3 regions of the Tessaracoccus terricola genome follow, and region 2 is predicted to be linked to each of the others. Evidence: riboswitches for the same ligand, from Rfam matches in the RefSeq annotation. Region 2 holds a riboswitch; each other region holds the start of a gene.
The links. A riboswitch is a leader RNA that binds a small molecule or an ion and turns the genes downstream of it on or off. The one in region 2 is predicted to bind thiamine pyrophosphate.

Region 1 (5,315 bases), on a different contig from region 2:
GGGGGCCTGTTCCCGGGGCGGCGTCGGTTCCAGCCGCAGTGCCTGTTCGAAGAACTCGAGTTCGTGCCGGCACGCGATGAGGTAGGCCCGGGCGGCCTCGGCGCGGGTCGTCGGGTCCGCCGTCGCCAGCGCCCGCTCGACGTGGACCAGAGCGGTACGGACGGAGTCCACGAATCCCGGCGCCCGGTAGGTGCCCAGCCAGCGGGCGTAGGGGTGGTCCTCCGGGACGTGGGGCAGGGTGGCGCCGGTCTGGGCGTAGAGCCAGTAGCAGGGCAGCACGGCGGCCACGCCCACGGGGTGCGGCTCCCCGAGCGTGGTGGCCAGGAGGAAGTCGGTGTAGGAGCGGGTGACTGGGCCCATGGCCCTGCCCGCCCGGTCCCCCAGCCAGGTGCGGTGCATCCCGGTCTCGGCGGCCAGGGCGGTCTGGGCGCTGCCGGCCCAGAACTCACGGGCGTCGGGCCGGTCCGCGGCCACCGACAGCGTCGCGAGCGCACGGGAGTACCGGCCGAGGTAGAGCGCGTCCTGCGAGAGGTAGAACATGAACGCTTCCTCCGGGAGGCTGCCGTCCACCAGCGAGCGCACGAAACCGGACGCCGCGATCGCCTCCGCGGTGGGCTGTCCGGCCCGCCACAGCGCCCGGGTCCAGGGACCGACCGGTTCGACGGCGGGGTCGGGTTCGCCGTCGGGGAGGTCGGGGGCGAGGTCGTCAGGCCGGTGGAGGGCGGGGGCCACCGCGTCGTCGTCGAGCCAAGGGTTGGATGCCGCGGCGGCCTGGAGGCGTCGGGAGCGGTGCGAGTGGTCCACCGGGCCGTGGCCGGAACCCACGGCCAGGGCATGGCCGTGGGCGATCGCCTCGTGCAGCCACGCCGTCGCCCAGGCGAGGGCTGCGGCCGGGTCGTCGCCGCGGCCGAGGCGGGTGGCGAGCGCTGCCGCGAGGGAGCAGCCGGTGCCGTGGGTGCTGTCGGTGTCCAGCCTGGTGGCGGGCACCGGGATACGCGTGCCGTCCGGCGAGACCCAGGTGTTGGTGACCCGGCTGGAGGCCAGGTGGCCGGTCTTGACGACGACGGCGACCCCGACGGCGCCGGCCCAGGCGGCGGCCTGGCGGAGCGCCTCGGCCTCGTCGGCCGCGGGCGGGTTGCCGGTGAGGCGGGCGAGTTCCGCGATGTTGGGGGTGACGACGGTGGCTCGGCGGCAGAACTCCACCATCGCCTGCTCCGCCTCCGAATCCAGCAGGCGGTCCCCGCTGGTGGCCACCATCACCGGGTCCACCACCAGGACCCGGGGCGGGTTGGCGTCGAGCCATTCGGAGACGGTCTGGATGTTGTCGACGGTGCCGAGCATGCCGGTCTTGACCGCGTCGATCTCGACGTCGTCGCTGACGGCCAGGAGCTGCTCGCGCAGGAACCTCGGCGCTGGGGTGTGGATGGCGCGCACGCCGTGGGTGTTCTGGGCCACGAGCGAGGTCACCACCGTCATTCCGTAGCCGCCGGCGGCGGTGATCGACTTGAGGTCTGCGGCGGTTCCGGCGCCGCCGCTGGGATCGGTTCCTGCGATCGAGAGCACGCGGGGAACGGGGGCATGGGAGACAGAAGTCACTGAGGACATCCCTTCGCTAGTACTAGCTAGATCAGGTTCCACGGGTGTGATCTCAGCGCCACATCGGGTGACGCACCCCGTGTCCAGGCCGTCAGTATAAGCAGATGCCCCGGCCCCGCCGTCGGGTCCGGGAGCGGTGGTGAGACAGGCCGGCCAGCTGCCTCCCACACGCGGCCAGCGGGTTTCGGCCCGTTCCGCAGCCGGAAACTACTGACCGGCCACGCGGTAGTGGTACTCGCCGAGCGGCTCGAACCCGAGGCCGCGGTAGAGGGCGATCGCGGGCGCGTTGTCCCGCTCCACCTCCAGCAGCACGCGCTCCACCCCGTGGGCGGCCGCCACCGCCAGCAGCGTCTCGGAAACCGCCCGCCCCAGCCCCTGCCGGCGATGCTCCGGGGCGACGGTGATGACGTTCAGCACTGCCACGCTCAACTTGCCGACCTCCGCCAGCGCGGCCCGCCCGACGGCCACCACCTCGTCGGGCTCGGCGGCCTCCGCTCCTGCCGGGCGCAGCATCACCTGGACGGCCGGGGTGGCGGCCATGATCGAGCGGGTCGCCTCCCGGGCACCCTCCCCCTCCCGGGGCGCGAGGTGCCAGGCGGCGTCGAACCAGTCGTCGTCCAGTTCCCCGGCGCGGATCTCGGCCGAGGTGTGCGGGACGAACTCGCGCGCCCCTGTCAGGGACAGGGACAAGATGGTGCTCTGGCCGGCGACGGTGTACCCGCGCCCAGCCAGGAGCGCGTCCAGTTGCGCGGGGCCGTGGGTGCTCATGATCCGGAAGCAGGCCTTGTCACCGGCCATCTCGCACAGTTGCTCGACCCGCCCGATGGCCTCCAGCAGCGCCTCGGCGTCCTCGGGTGCGTCCAGCGCGACGGCGCTGTTGGCGCGCTTGGTGACGCCGCCGGAGCGGAACAGCGCGAACCCGGCCACCTCGAAGCGCTGCAGCGGCCGCCAGCCGGCCACCAGCGCGTCCGTGAGGCGCACGCCGGTCAGCGCACGCGACGCGGACGCCTTCCCGGGGTTGCGGGACGACTTCTTGCCCGAGCTGCGGCGCGACTTGTTCACCCGCCAAGCCTACGGCTCCGACACCCCCGGGCCGGGCGGAACGCCGGTCTCAGCTGCAGCGGATGACGTAGCGGCCCAGCACCATCAACCAGCCGGAGACGTAGGGCTCGCGGCGGGCGGCGCCGTCGGGGATCTGGTCCCAACCGGAGTGGACCAGCCGCACGAGGGTGCCGTCGCCGTCGGGGGTGAAGGTGACGGTGATGCGGGTGGCCTCGTCGGCCCCGCGGGTGGGGTGCCAGGTGAAGGTGAGGGTGCTCGGCGGGTGGTGTTCCAGGACCTCACCCCAGACACTGACCTCCCGGCCCAGCCGCTCCACCACCTCGTCGCCCTCGAACGCGACGGTGGCCTCCTCGCCGAACTCGCCGTGGCTCTCCAGCGGCCACCACGAGCCGAGGTGCGCGGTGAAGTAGCGGTGCGCCGCCTCCTGCGAGCAGGGGACGTGCACCTCGTGGACGATGGGCTCTGTCGACGCTGACATGCCCCCATTATCGACCCGGTAGCCTCGCAGACGTGAGGATCGCCACCTGGAACGTGAACTCGGCCAAGCAACGGATGCCTCGGCTGCTGCCGTGGCTCGAGGAGCGCAAGCCCGACGTCGTGTGCCTGCAGGAGACCAAGCTAACCGACTCCGCCTTCCACGACCTGTTCTCCGGTCCGCTGACCGAACTCGGCTACGAGGTGGCCCACCACGGGCAGGGCGGTTTCAACGGGGTGGCGCTGTTCTCCCGCGTCGGGCTGGAGGACGTCGAGGCCAACTTCGCAGGGCAGCCCGACTACGAGGACCGCACCGAGGCGCGCGCTCTCAGCGCCACCTGCGACGGCGTGCGCGTGCACTCGCTGTACGTGCCGAACGGGCGCGAGGTGGACTCGCCCCACTACAACTACAAGCTGGCCTGGCTGGACGCGCTGGCGGCCGTGGTGGCCGACGGCCCCGCCGACGTGGCGCTGTGCGGCGACATCAACATCGCCCCCTCCGACCAGGACCTGTTCGACCCCGCCGCGTTCGCCGGCCACACCCACGTCACCGCCGCCGAGCGGCAGCGGGTGGAGGGGTTCGGACTGGTCGACGTCCTGCGCGCGCGCTGGCCGGAGCACGACAGGCTGTTCTCCTACTGGGACTACCGCGCCGGCATGTTCCACCAGGACTACGGCATGCGGATCGACCTGGTCCTCGCATCGCAGCCGGTGGCGGACCGGGTGGCCGCCGCCTGGGTGGACCGCAAGGCGCGCAAGGGCAAGCTGCCGAGCGACCATGCCCCCGTCATAGTCGACCTCGACATCGCGCCCGACGGCGACATCGGCCCCGTCGTGCCCCCGCCGTCGCGGCCGGGGCGTCGCGGCACCGGGAAGGTGAAGCTGCCGCACGCGGTGGAGTGACGCAGGTCACTGCCACCCGTCGCGGGCCCTCGGCCCACAGTCGACCCCTCAGGGGGCGACGCCGGCGACCGCCGGCTTGAACCCCGCCCGCACGTTCTCGCAACACCCCGGTCGGCAGACGTCGAACCACGGGCCCATCGACGTGGCCGCAGGGCGATCCTCGGGAGCAGTCCCCTCGAGCCGCTCCTGGACCAGGTCGACGATCCCGGACACGAACGCCGGTGCCACACCCGGGGTCGCCGATCTTGCCGCGCGGAGACCCGCCGCCTCAGCGGCCTCCAAGGCTTCGGTGTCCAGGTCCCACAGGACCTCCATGTGGTCGCTCACGAAACCGATCGGGGAGATCACGATCGCCTCGACGGACTCCGCCGGGAGCTGCTCGATGCGGTCACAGATGTCCGGCTCCAGCCACGGCTGGGAGGCAGGCCCGGAGCGTGACTGGTAGACCAACTCCCACTCGATCGCGCCGAGCCGCGCGTCCCGGCTCGCCACCCGCTCCATCACTGCGGCCGCCACGGCGAGATGCTGCGCCGCGTACGCCCCGCCGGGTCCGAAGTCACGCTCCCGCGGTCCGGAGCGTTGCGCGTCCTCCACCGGGATCGAGTGGGTGGCGAAGAGCACGCGCAGGCCGACGGCCTCGATGCCGTCGTCCAGGAAGCCCAGCAGTGATTCGACGATGCTGTCCACGTACGAGTCGACGAAGCCCGGGTGGTCGAAGAACTGGCGGATCTTGTCGATGGTGACCTTGCCGGCCAGTTCAGTCTCGGCGAGCGCGCGGGCCAGGTCCTCACGGTACTGGCGGCAACTGGAGAAGGAGCTGTAGGCGCTGGTCGCGAACGCCAGGAGCCGGGTGTGCCCCGCGTCGGCGGCCTCCCGGACGGCGTCGGGAAGATACGGCGCCCAGTTGCGATTCCCCCAGTACACGGGCAGTTCCAACCCACGTGCGGCGAGTTCGGCCTCGAGCGCAGACTTGAGGGCCCGGTTCTGGGCGTTGATGGGGCTGACGCCACCGAAGTGGCGGTAGTGCTTGGCAACCTCCTCCAGGCGCTCGTCCGGGATGCCGCGTCCCCGCGTGACGTTGCGCAGGAACGGGATCACGTCCTCCTGGCCCTCCGGGCCTCCGAAACCCGCCAGGAGCACGGCGTCGTAGTGCTGCGGACCGTTCGCGTAGGGCTCTCCGCTTGCGCAGGCGGGCGAAGCGTTCGGTACAGGTGTCTCAGGTGCCATCTCGATGTCCGTCTCTGTCAGTTCGGGCCCGGGGCCATTGTCATCCCCCGTGC
Region 2 (5,315 bases):
CAACTCCGTCGTCGCGGCCGCCGGCCTCAAGGACCTGCTGCAGCACCCGCCCGTGGCCCTCACCCCCACCCAGCAGCAGCTGCTGGCCGTCGCCCGCGCCCTGCTAGCCAAGCCCTCCCTGCTGCTCGCCGACGAGCCCACGGGACGGCTGCGCAGCCGCGAGGGCGGCGAGGTGATGAACCTGCTCGAGTGGGCACGGGACGAGACGGGGCAGGCGGTGGTGCTGTTCACCCACGACCCGATCGTCGCCGCCCGCGCGGACCGGGCGCTGGTGCTCACCGACGGCCACATCGTCGCCGACATGGGCTCCCCCACCCCCGTGAAGGTCCTCACCAAGCTGGCGGAGCTGGACGCCAGGGCGACCGCCATGTCGCAGGGCTGACCCATGTGGAAAGCCAGCCTCCACACGCTCCGCACCCGCCTCTGGCAGGTGCTGATGTGCCTGTGCGCCATCATCATCTCCGTGGCAGCACTCAGCGCCGCCCTGTCCCTGAACGCCCTGGTCCGCACCACCACCGAGGGGGTCGTCGCCGCCACCGCCGCAGACGTCACGGTGGTGCCGGCCGGCTCGCTGGTGGCCGTGGACGCGGTGTCCGCGCCGCCGCCGCTGTCCGCCACCACCGTCGCCGACGTCGCCGAGATCCCGGGAGTCACCCGGGCCCGCGGCCAGGTCCGCGGCGACGTGCTGTTCCCCATCACCAGCGACGGCGAACTCCTCCAGCCGCAGCTGGCCCCGACGATCACGGGCAGCTTCCTGCCCACCGACGACGAGGGCGGGGCGCACATCGCGATCAGTGACGGCCGCGCACCCGAGGGACCCGACGAGGTGGTGCTGGACCGGCCGACGCTGGAGCGCAGCGGCTTCGAGATCGGGGACACCGTCGCGTTCGCCCGGACCGGGCCGCACCCGTCGATCGAGGCCGTCGTCGTCGGCGTCGTCGCCCTCGAGGGGGACCGCCCCGCCGGCGCCAGCTACGCCCTGTTCAGCGAGGCCGCCGCCCGCACCCACTTCCAGGCCGGCAAGGACGGCTTCAACAGCATCTGGGTGGACCTCGACGACGGGCCCGACGTCGACGTCGACGCCATCATCTCCGAGATGCGGGACCTGATCCCGTCGGAGTACCAGATCGTCGACGGCGGCCAGGTGGCCTCGGCCACCCAGTTCCAGCTCTACCCCCGGCTCACGATCGCCCAGGTGGGGCTGTGGGCCGCCGGGCTCGTCACGCTGGGCATCGCCGCCGCGCTGATCAGCACCACCACGTCACACCTCGTCACCCGCCGCCGCCCCGAGGCCGCCTTCCTGCGACGGTTGGGCGCCTCCCCGGTCAAGGTGGCGCTGCCGATCCTCGTCGAGGCCCTGCTGCTGGGCCTGGTGGGGTCCGCGATCGGCATGCCGATCGGACAGTCGCTGGCGGACCGGTTGAACGACCTCGGACGGGAGCACGGCCTCGCGCTGGGCGCCGTCATCCCGGACCTGTCCACCACCGAGGCGTGGCTGTGCATCGGGCTCGGCGTCCTGATCACCGTCCTCGCGGCGCACCGGCACGCCACCGCCGTCTCCTTCACCGAGGCCCTCCCGCCGCGCCCCTTCATCCCGCGTCCCCGGCTGCACTTCAGCGACGCCGCGTGGACCAGCGTCGGGCTCGTGGCCGTCGGCGTCGGCCTCCTCGCCGTCGGCACCGTGCTGCCGGGCATGCCCCTGCCGTGGGCGTGGGCGCTGCTGGGCGCCGTCGTCGTCCTGGTGGGCACCGCCATCGCCACCCCCGTCCTGGGCGCACCCTTCGTGCGACTCGTGGGGCTCGCGGGCCGGCCGCTGCTGCGCGACGTCAGCACCATCGCCGCCCGCAACGTCACCCGCCACCCGGTGCGGTTCGCGAAGGCCACGGCCGCGCTGGTCCTCGGCGTGGGCCTGGTCGCCACCTTCGCGGTGCTCGGCGCGTCCGGGCGGGCCTCGGCCCAGCACGACCTGCCCGAGAACATCCACGGCGACCTGTTCGTCACCTCCTCGGCCGAGGGCGGGTTCAACCGCGGCGTCGGGGAGCTCGCCGCGACCCTGCCCGGGGTGGAGCAGGTCACCACGTACGGCATCCAGACCGCGCTGCGGGGCGGGGACCCCGTCCGTTTCGCGGTGGCGATGCCCGGCACCCTCACTGACGTGGTGAACTACGAGGTCACCGACGGCCGCGAGCTGGAGGCCGTCGACGAGATCATGGTCTCGGCCGAATACGCGGCGGCGACAGACCTGGAGCGGGGCAACGCGTTCAACGTGGTGATCAACCAGCAGCGGGTGGAGGTCCGCGTCGTCGGCATCTTCGAACCCGCCCGCGGCGTTGACCTGCCCCCGGTCATCTCGGCGCGCGGCACCTTCACCGACCGCGGCGTGACCGACGTCGACGACTTCGTCGCGCTGGAGCTCGCCCGGACCGCCGACGTCGGCACACTCCGCACCATCCTGCTCGACATCACCTCCTCCGACCCCCTGCTGCGGGTCCAGGACATTGACGAGTTGGCCGCGGCCCGGGGCGAGGCGCTGGCGGCCGCCTCCGACACCGTCGGGTCCCTGCTCACGCTGCTGACCTGGATCGCCATCATCGGGATCGCGGGAACGCTGCTGATCGCCGTGCAGGAACGCAAACCGGAGTTCGGGGCCCTGCGCCTGGTGGGCATGGACCGGCTGCAGGTGAGCGCCATGGTGGCGTTGGAGGCCATCCTGATGGGCACCGTCGGAGGCCTCGTCGGCACGGCCGCGGGCACCATCGCCGGTTGGGGGCTGCAGCGCGGCCTGGCGAACATGGGCTACCCGTTCCTGGAGATTCCGTGGGACTCGCTGTGGGGTCTCGTGCTGCGCGGGTTCCTCGTGGGTGTGGCGGCCGCGGTGCTGCCGCTGCTCGCGGCGCTGAAGCTGCAGGGTCCCTACCGGCTCCTGCAGCACCGGTCCACGACGGCCGACGTGGCCGAGCCCACCGTCGACGCCGTGTAGGGTGGGCGGCGCACAGGGGAGCGCAGCACGTGCGCTGAGAGTGCGGACCAGCCGCAGACCCTCAACCTGATCCGGTTAGCACCGGCGTAGGGAGTGAGCCAACATCTCCTCGGCCAACCATCGGCCGGGCCCGCAGGACCAGGAGGAGACTCATGTCTTTCGCACGCAGGACCACCGCCTCGACCACCGCGCTGCTCGCCGTCGCCGCGCTCGCGGCCTGCTCGGGCAGCCCGGCCGAACCCGGCCAGGACCCCACCGCCGGCGACGGCGGCGTCACCACCAGCACGGAACTGACCGTGGTCACGCACGATTCCTTCGCGCTGCCCGACGAGCTCAAGGAAGCCTTCGAGGAGGCCTCCGGCTACGACGTCACCTACGTCGCCCCCGGTGACGGCGGTGCGCTGGTGAACCAGCTGATCCTCACCAAGGACTCCCCCCTCGGCGACGTCGTGTTCGGCGTGGACAACACCTTCGCGCGCCGCGCCGTCGACGAGGGCGTGTTCTCGCCCTACACCTCGGCGACGCTGCCCGCCTCGGCCGAGCAGTACGCCATCGAGTCGCTGACGCCGGTGGACATGGGCGACGTGTGCATCAACGCCGACACCCAGTGGTTCGCCGACGCCGGAATCGACGTCCCCACCACCCTCGAGGACCTCACGGATCCCGCCTACGCGGACCTCCTCGTGGTCTCCCACCCCGCCTCGTCGTCACCCGGGCTGGCGTTCCTGGCGGCCACCGTCGGAGCCGAGGGCGAGGGCTGGCTGGAGTACTGGGACGCGCTGGTGGCCAACGGCGTGAAGGTGGTCCCCGGGTGGAGCGAGGCCTACTACACCGAGTTCTCCGGGGCCGACGGCGAGGGCCCGTACCCGCTGGTGCTCTCCTACGCCACCTCCCCCGCCTTCACCCTCACCGAGGACGGTTCCGCCTCCACCACCGAGGCGCTGCTGGAGACCTGCTTCCGGCAGGTGGAGTACGCCGGTGTGATCGCCGGCGCGGAGAACGAGCAGGGTGCGCAGGAGTTCATCGACTTCCTGCTCTCGGCCGAGGTGCAGGCCGCCATCCCGGAGCAGATGTACATGTACCCGATCGACGACGAGGTGGAGCTGCCCGCCGACTGGGCGTCCTTCGCGCCGCTGTCCGAGGCCCCCATCGAGGTCCCCGCCGAGGAGATCGCCGCCAACCGCGACCAGTGGATCAGCGACTGGACCGCCCGGGTGATCGGCTGACCTTGAGGCTGTGGCGGCTGGCTTGGGTGGCGGCCGGGATCATCCCGGCCGCCTTCCTGGCCGTCTTCTTCGCACTCCCGGCGGGGACGCTGGTGGCCAAGGGCTTCGTCGTCGACGGCGCCCTCACCCTCGAGGGCTTCCAGCGGGTCTTCAGCGCTCCCCGGACCTGGCGCATCCTCGGCTTCACGTTGGGGATGGCCGGCCTCGCCACCGCCGCCTGCCTGCTGTTGGGCATCCCGGGGGCGCACCTGCTGTACCGGCGCCGCTTCCCCGGCCGCGCCGTCGTCCGGGCCCTGGTGGTGGTGCCATTCGTGCTGCCGACGGTGGTGGTGGGCGTCGCCTTCGGCTCGCTGTTCGACAGGGGCGGGCTGTTTGGATTCCTCGGCCTGGACGACCACTGGATCGCCATCGGCCTGGCCATGGTGTTCTTCAACTACTCGGTGATCGTGCGCACCGTCGGCACCATGTGGCGACGGCTGGACCCGCAACTGGGCGAGGCCGCGCACACCCTGGGGGCCTCCCCGCTCCGGGCGTTCCTGACCGTGGTGCTGCCGGCGCTCGGCCCTGCGATCGCCGCCGGGGCCTCGCTGACGTTCCTGTTCTGCGCGTCGTCGTTCGGGATCGTGATGGTGCTGGGCGGGGTGCGCTACTCCACCATCGAGACCGAGATCTGGTTCCAGACCAAGCAGCTGCTGGACCTGCCCGCCGCGGCCGCGCTGTCCATCACGCAGCTGGTGGTGGTGACCCTGCTGCTGGTGGTGACCAACTCCCTGCAGCGCCGCACCACCCGGGCTCGACGACTCCACACCGACGACTCGGGCGTGGCCCCCGCCTCCTGGCGACGCGACTGGGCGGTGGCCGCCGTCACCGCCGTCGTGGTGCTGGGGCTGCTGCTGACGCCGCTGGTGAACCTCGCCGTGCGCTCGCTGCGCCGCGGCGGCCAGTGGACGCTGCACAACTACGCCGCGCTGTTCACGGGCGAGAACCCGGCCCTGTCCGTGCCGGTATCCCGGGCCGTGTGGAACTCCCTGTGGATCGCCGCGGTGGCCGCCGCCGTCGCGCTGGTGATGGGGGTGCTGGTCTCACTGGTGGCCTCCCGCCGACCCGAA
Region 3 (5,315 bases), on a different contig from region 2:
TGGTCCTCCATCAGCAACAGCGTGGCCACGGCGGGGGTGTTGAGGGTCTGGTGCAGCCGGGAGTTCTTCACGGCGGTGAGGAAGTCCAGGCTGGTGGGGACCCAACGACCGGTGGCCGCGATGCGCTCGGCCTGCTCGATGGCGGCCGGTGAGGCGAACGCGAACCACAGGCCGCCGTCGGAGCTGAAGTTCTTCTGCGGTGCGAAGTAGTAGGCGTCGGTCTGCGAGATGTCGGCCTCCATGCCGCCGGCGGCGGAGGTGGCGTCCACGAGCACCAGGCCGTCGCCGATGCGGGTCACGGGCGCGACGGCGCCGGTGGAGGTCTCGTTCTGCGCCCAAGCGTGGACGTCGGCGTCGGTGGCCTCCGGGACCGCGGCGGAGCCGGGCTGGGCCTCGAAGATGCTGGGCTCGTCGAGGAACGGCGCTGCCGCGCTGGCCTTCGCGAACTTCTTGGAGAACTCCCCGAACACGCCGTGCGCGGACCGCTTCTCCACCAGCGAGCTGACCGCCAGGTCCCAGAACAGGGTGGAGCCGCCGTTGCCGAGCACCACCTCGTAGCCCTCGGGGATGGAGTACAGCTCGGCGAGGCCGTGCTGGACGGCGGCCACCAGGTCACGCACGGGCGCCTGCCTGTGGGAGGTGCCCATCACGTCGCCACGCATGGCGAGGTAGTCCAGGGCCTCGGGGCGGACCTTCGCGGGTCCGGATCCGAAGCGACCGTCGGCGGGCAGCAACTCTTCGGGAATGGTGATCACGCGCCCGATTCTCTCACGCCCCGGCGGCGCCCCGGGACACACGTCCGTCAGGCCCGGACGTCCACCACCGTGCGGCCGCGGACCCTGCCGTCGAGCAGTTGCTGGGCAGTGGCCGGCACTTCCGCGAGGCCGATGGTGCTGGCGGTGCGGGCGAGCCTGGCCGGGGCGAGGTCGCGGGCCAGCCGCTGCCATGCCGTCCGGCGGAGTTCCTGCGGCGCCTCCACCGAGTCGATTCCCGCGAGCGTCACGCCACGCAGGATGAACGGCAGCACGGTGGTGGGCAGGTCGTTGCCCTGCGCCAGGCCGCACGCGGCCACCACCCCGGCGCGGTCCGTCGCGGCCAGCACGTTGGCGAGGGTGTGGCTGCCGACGGTGTCGACGGCGCCCGCCCACCTGGGCCGGGCGAACGGCTTGCCCGGTTCGGACAGGGTGGCGCGGTCGATGACCTCGGCAGCGCCCAGTCCGGTCAGGTAGTCGGACTCCTCGGGACGTCCGGTGGACGCGAGCACCCGGTACCCGAGCCCGGCCAGGACGGCGATCGCGATGGACCCGACACCACCGCCCGCGCCGGTGACCAGGACGCCACCCGAGTCCGGGGTGAGGCCGCCGTGCTCGAGCGCCAGGACGCACAGCATGGCGGTGTAGCCGGCCGTGCCGATGGCCATGGCGTCGAACGTGCTGAACTCCTGCGGGAGCGGGACCAGCCAGTCGCCCGGCACCCTAGCCCGCTCTGAGAGGCCACCGTGGTGGGTCTGGCTGAGCCCCCAGCCGTTCGCCACCACCTTGTCCCCGGGACGGAAGCGCTCGTCGTCGGATTCGGCCACGGTGCCCGCGAAGTCGATGCCCGGGACCAGCGGGTGTTGCCGCATGATCTTCCCCGCGCCCGTCACCGCGAGCGCGTCCTTGTAGTTCAGCGTGGAGTACTCGACATCGACGGTGACGTCACCGGGCATCAGGTCGGCGTCGGTGAGTTCCACCAGTTCCGTGGTGGTCCGGCCGGCATTCTCGTTCGTCAGCAGCGCGTGGAAGGTCATGTGGTCAGCCTAGGTGTGACAGGGGCTCGTGACACGCTTGGGGGCCTGTATAGCTGTGCAGCCCGACCGGCGAGTCGCGAGCGCTGGTCACAACCTTGTCCTGGGGCGTGGACAAGGAACTTCCTACTGGTCACGCCTGCTAGCGTGGGCAACGCACGGGAGTCCAGTGAGCTGGGCTGAGAGGGAGTACTCCAACTCCGACCGTAGAACCTGATCTGGATCATGCCAGCGCAGGGAGCGACCAGCCTCATCTGCTGGATCTCGGGCAACCCCGCCCTCCGTGCGAAGTCCACGGAAAGGGCAAAATGCCAAACGAGTTCACAGCAGACCCGCTGCGCTTCGGAGTGGGGGCCAGGGTCAGTGTCGCCGTGATGAGCGATGACTACGCCGACGTCATCCTGACCGCACTGCGCGACGTCGACCCACGCGGCCTTCGGATCAGCACCGGAGACGTCAGCACCTGGGCGGGTGGCCCGGAGGAGGACCTGCTGGCGTGGCTCACGGACCTGTCCGCGGCCATCGCAGCCACCGGGCACCACGCGGCCATCACGGTCCTGCTCAGCCGCGGCTGCCCGGGAGAGGTGGTCTGCGAACTGCCGGGCGGTGCCGGACCACGTGCGGTCGAGACATCATCGGGCCGCGAAGTCGGGGCCTGGGCTGCGGCCGAGTGGGCCCTCTACCCACTGGCCGACGACGTCCGCGCGGGAGTGGAACCGGACCACATGCGAGACATCGAGGCGGCCATCGAACTCGCCCGCGATCAGGGCACGTTCCGGGGCTCGGAGCACTTCGTCACCCGACTGGAGGGTGACTTGGGCACCATCCTGGGCACCGTCGTCGCAGGTTGGACGATGGTGGGGCGCAGCGTCCAGCACGTCGTCGCGCACCTCAGCATCTCCGTCAACAGCCCGAGCCACGCCGATGCTGCGGCGTGACGAGGGGCGCGCAGCCCTGCCCCTGCGCGACATCGTGCTCATGGTGGTCCTCGGCGTCACCTTCGGGTTCCTGTACTGGGTGCTGGTGCAGGCGTGGAACGCCCTCGCCGTGGCCATGGGCCCCGCCGGCGACGTTGCCCAGCACGTCCTGTTCGGGGGTTGGCTGTTGGTGGCACCGTTGGCGATTGCCATCATCCGCCGACCGGGCGTCGGCATCGTCGCGGAGATCCTCGCATCCGTTGTGGAGTTCGTGTTCCTGGGATCGCCGGCCGGCCCGACGCTGCTGATCGCGGCCGCCCTGCAGGGGTTCGGCAGCGAACTGGCGTTCGCGATCGGCCGGTACCGCCGCTTCGGCTGGGGTACCTACGCCCTGTCCGGGCTGCTCGGCGCCTCCATCGTCTTCTTCTACAGTGCCTTCCGCTCCGGCTGGTACGGGCAGAACATCTTCTGGCTGCGGTTCGGGATGCAGGCCGCCTCCGGCGTCATCCTGGGTGGCCTGCTCGCGAAGGTGCTCGTCGATGCCCTCAAGGCCACGGGCGTGTTGGCCAACTTCCGGATCGCCCGCGACGACGCTCCGGCCGAGGTGGTGCGCCGTGAGCGCTGACCCGCTCGTGGAACTGCACCAGGTGGAGGTGGTGTTCCCCTCCGGTCTCGGCGTGGGGCCCGCCACCTTCACCGTCACGGCGGGCGAGGAGGTGCTGGTGCTCGGCCCGTCGGGGTCCGGCAAGTCCACGCTGCTGCGCACCCTCCACGGCGCGGTCCCCGGCGCGATCAACGCGTCCGTCACGGGCTCGGTTGTCGTGGTGGGGCGGCCCGTGGCGGAGGTGGGCGTGGCGGGTCTGGCCGACGTCGTCGGCGTGGTGGGGCAGGACCCGTCCTCGGGGGTGTGCCTCACCGACGTCGACGACGAGCTCGCCTTCCCGCTGGAGAACCTGTGCGAGGAGCCGTCCCGGATCCCCGGGCTGGTGGCCGACGCGCTCGCCACCGCCGGGGCGGGCCACCTCGCCGGGCGTCGGACCGCGGAGCTCTCCGGCGGGGAACTGCAGCGGATCGCGATCGCCGCCGCCACCGTCGCCCGCCCCCGGCTGTTGCTGCTCGACGAGCCCACGTCCATGCTGGACGCCGCCGGGATCGACGGGGTGCGTGCCGCCGTCGCAGAGGTCCGGCGCCGGACCGGGGCCGCCGTCGTGCTGGTGGAGCACCGGATGGACGAGTACGCGGGCGAGGCCGGTCTGGCCGGACTGCCCGCGCGGTGGATCGTCGTCGACCGCGCCGGGCGGATCCGTTTCGACGGCGAGGCCGCCACCCTCGACGATCACACCGTCGCCGAACTGTTGACCGCCGGCTGCTGGCTCCCCGCGGAGCTGGAGGAGCGCATCGTGCCTCCCGAGACTGCCCGAGCCAGTTGCCCTGAGGTGCGAGCGGCAGCGAGCCTCGAAGGGCCTCCCACACCTCTGCTCGCACGGGGCCTCGCCGTGGCGGCGGGCGGCCGCCGGGGCGGGGAGGCGGTGCTGCGCGACGTGGACCTGGAGATCGCGCCCGGCGAGGTGGTGGCCCTGCTGGGGGCCAACGGGCAGGGCAAGTCCTCGCTCCTGACCTGTCTGGCCGGTCTCCACCCACCGCTCGCGGGAATGGTCCGGGGGCCGCAGGTGGGGCTGGTGTTCCAGAACCCGGCCGACCAGTTCCAGGCCCACACGGTCCGCGACGAGGTGGGCTTCGGCCTCGCCGCGGGCAGCGAGGAGCGGGTGCAGGACCTGTTGGTGCGCTTCGACCTGGCCGACCTGGCCGAGCACAACCCGCACCAACTCTCCGGTGGCCAGATGCGGCGGCTCAGCCTCGCGGCGATGCTGGCCCACCGACGCCCGTTCCTGCTGGCCGACGAGCCCGGCTTCGGGCTGGACCGGCACGCCACGGTCGCGGTCATGCACGCACTGCGAGAGGTGGCCGACGACGGCGGGGGAGTGCTGTTCTCCAGCCACGACCTCCGCTCCGTGGCAGCGACGGCGGACCGCGTCGTCGTCGTGGCAGGCGGCACCGTGGTGGCTCAGACCACTCCGCGCGAACTGCTCACGGACCCCGACCTGCTGCATCGCGCCGCGCTCAGGCCGACCACCCGGCTGGTGGAAGTCGCACGCGCCTGCGCGGACGACGCCGAGCTGCGGGCACTACTGCAGGCCGTGGACCGTCGGGTCGGCGCACTGGGCAGGGAGGTGGCGGCATGAGCCCTCTCCCCGCGACGACGGGTTGGCTGCACCGCCGCAACCCGACGGTGAAGCTGGTGCTGGTGTTCGTGGTCTCGTTCGCGAACCTGTTCCTGTTCGACCTGCGCGTGCTCGGACTCCTCTACGCAGCTGCCGTTGCCGGGATCCTGGCCTGCCGTGCGGTGTCCGTGCGGACGCTGCTGCTGGGGCACGTCCCGTTCCTGTTGTTCGGGATCGGGCTGGTGGCGGTGAACTGGATGAGCCGTCCGGAGAACGGACTGGTCATCGGCCTGGCGCTGGCGCTTCGTGGGCTGGTGATCGGCGTACTGAGCATCGCGTTCATCGCCACCACACCGCCCCGCGACCTGATGGTGAGCCTCGTCCAGCACG

Region 1: another riboswitch for thiamine pyrophosphate. It lies ahead of ACYU7G_RS02525 (bifunctional hydroxymethylpyrimidine kinase/phosphomethylpyrimidine kinase); the one in region 2 lies ahead of ACYU7G_RS07995 (thiamine ABC transporter substrate-binding protein).
Region 3: another riboswitch for thiamine pyrophosphate. It lies ahead of ACYU7G_RS10910 (YkoF family thiamine/hydroxymethylpyrimidine-binding protein); the one in region 2 lies ahead of ACYU7G_RS07995 (thiamine ABC transporter substrate-binding protein).

The regions. Positions count from the first base shown of each region.
Region 1 is NZ_BAAHBS010000001.1:569,767-575,081, reverse strand. It holds gene ACYU7G_RS02525 (bifunctional hydroxymethylpyrimidine kinase/phosphomethylpyrimidine kinase) at 1-1,605, opposite strand, end outside; TPP riboswitch at 1,588-1,686, opposite strand; gene ACYU7G_RS02520 (GNAT family N-acetyltransferase) at 1,804-2,658, opposite strand; gene ACYU7G_RS02515 (SRPBCC domain-containing protein) at 2,708-3,136, opposite strand; gene ACYU7G_RS02510 (exodeoxyribonuclease III) at 3,169-4,035, shown strand; gene ACYU7G_RS02505 (ferrochelatase) at 4,084-5,262, opposite strand.
Region 2 is NZ_BAAHBS010000004.1:479,535-484,849, reverse strand. It holds gene ACYU7G_RS08005 (ABC transporter ATP-binding protein) at 1-382, shown strand, start outside; gene ACYU7G_RS08000 (FtsX-like permease family protein) at 386-2,980, shown strand; TPP riboswitch at 2,985-3,090, shown strand; gene ACYU7G_RS07995 (thiamine ABC transporter substrate-binding protein) at 3,133-4,206, shown strand; gene ACYU7G_RS07990 (ABC transporter permease) at 4,170-5,315, shown strand, end outside.
Region 3 is NZ_BAAHBS010000005.1:242,473-247,787, forward strand. It holds gene serC (phosphoserine transaminase) at 1-806, opposite strand, end outside; gene acuI (acrylyl-CoA reductase (NADPH)) at 803-1,789, opposite strand; TPP riboswitch at 1,935-2,043, shown strand; gene ACYU7G_RS10910 (YkoF family thiamine/hydroxymethylpyrimidine-binding protein) at 2,095-2,724, shown strand; gene ACYU7G_RS10915 (ECF transporter S component) at 2,711-3,328, shown strand; gene ACYU7G_RS10920 (ABC transporter ATP-binding protein) at 3,318-4,946, shown strand; gene ACYU7G_RS10925 (energy-coupling factor transporter transmembrane component T family protein) at 4,943-5,315, shown strand, end outside.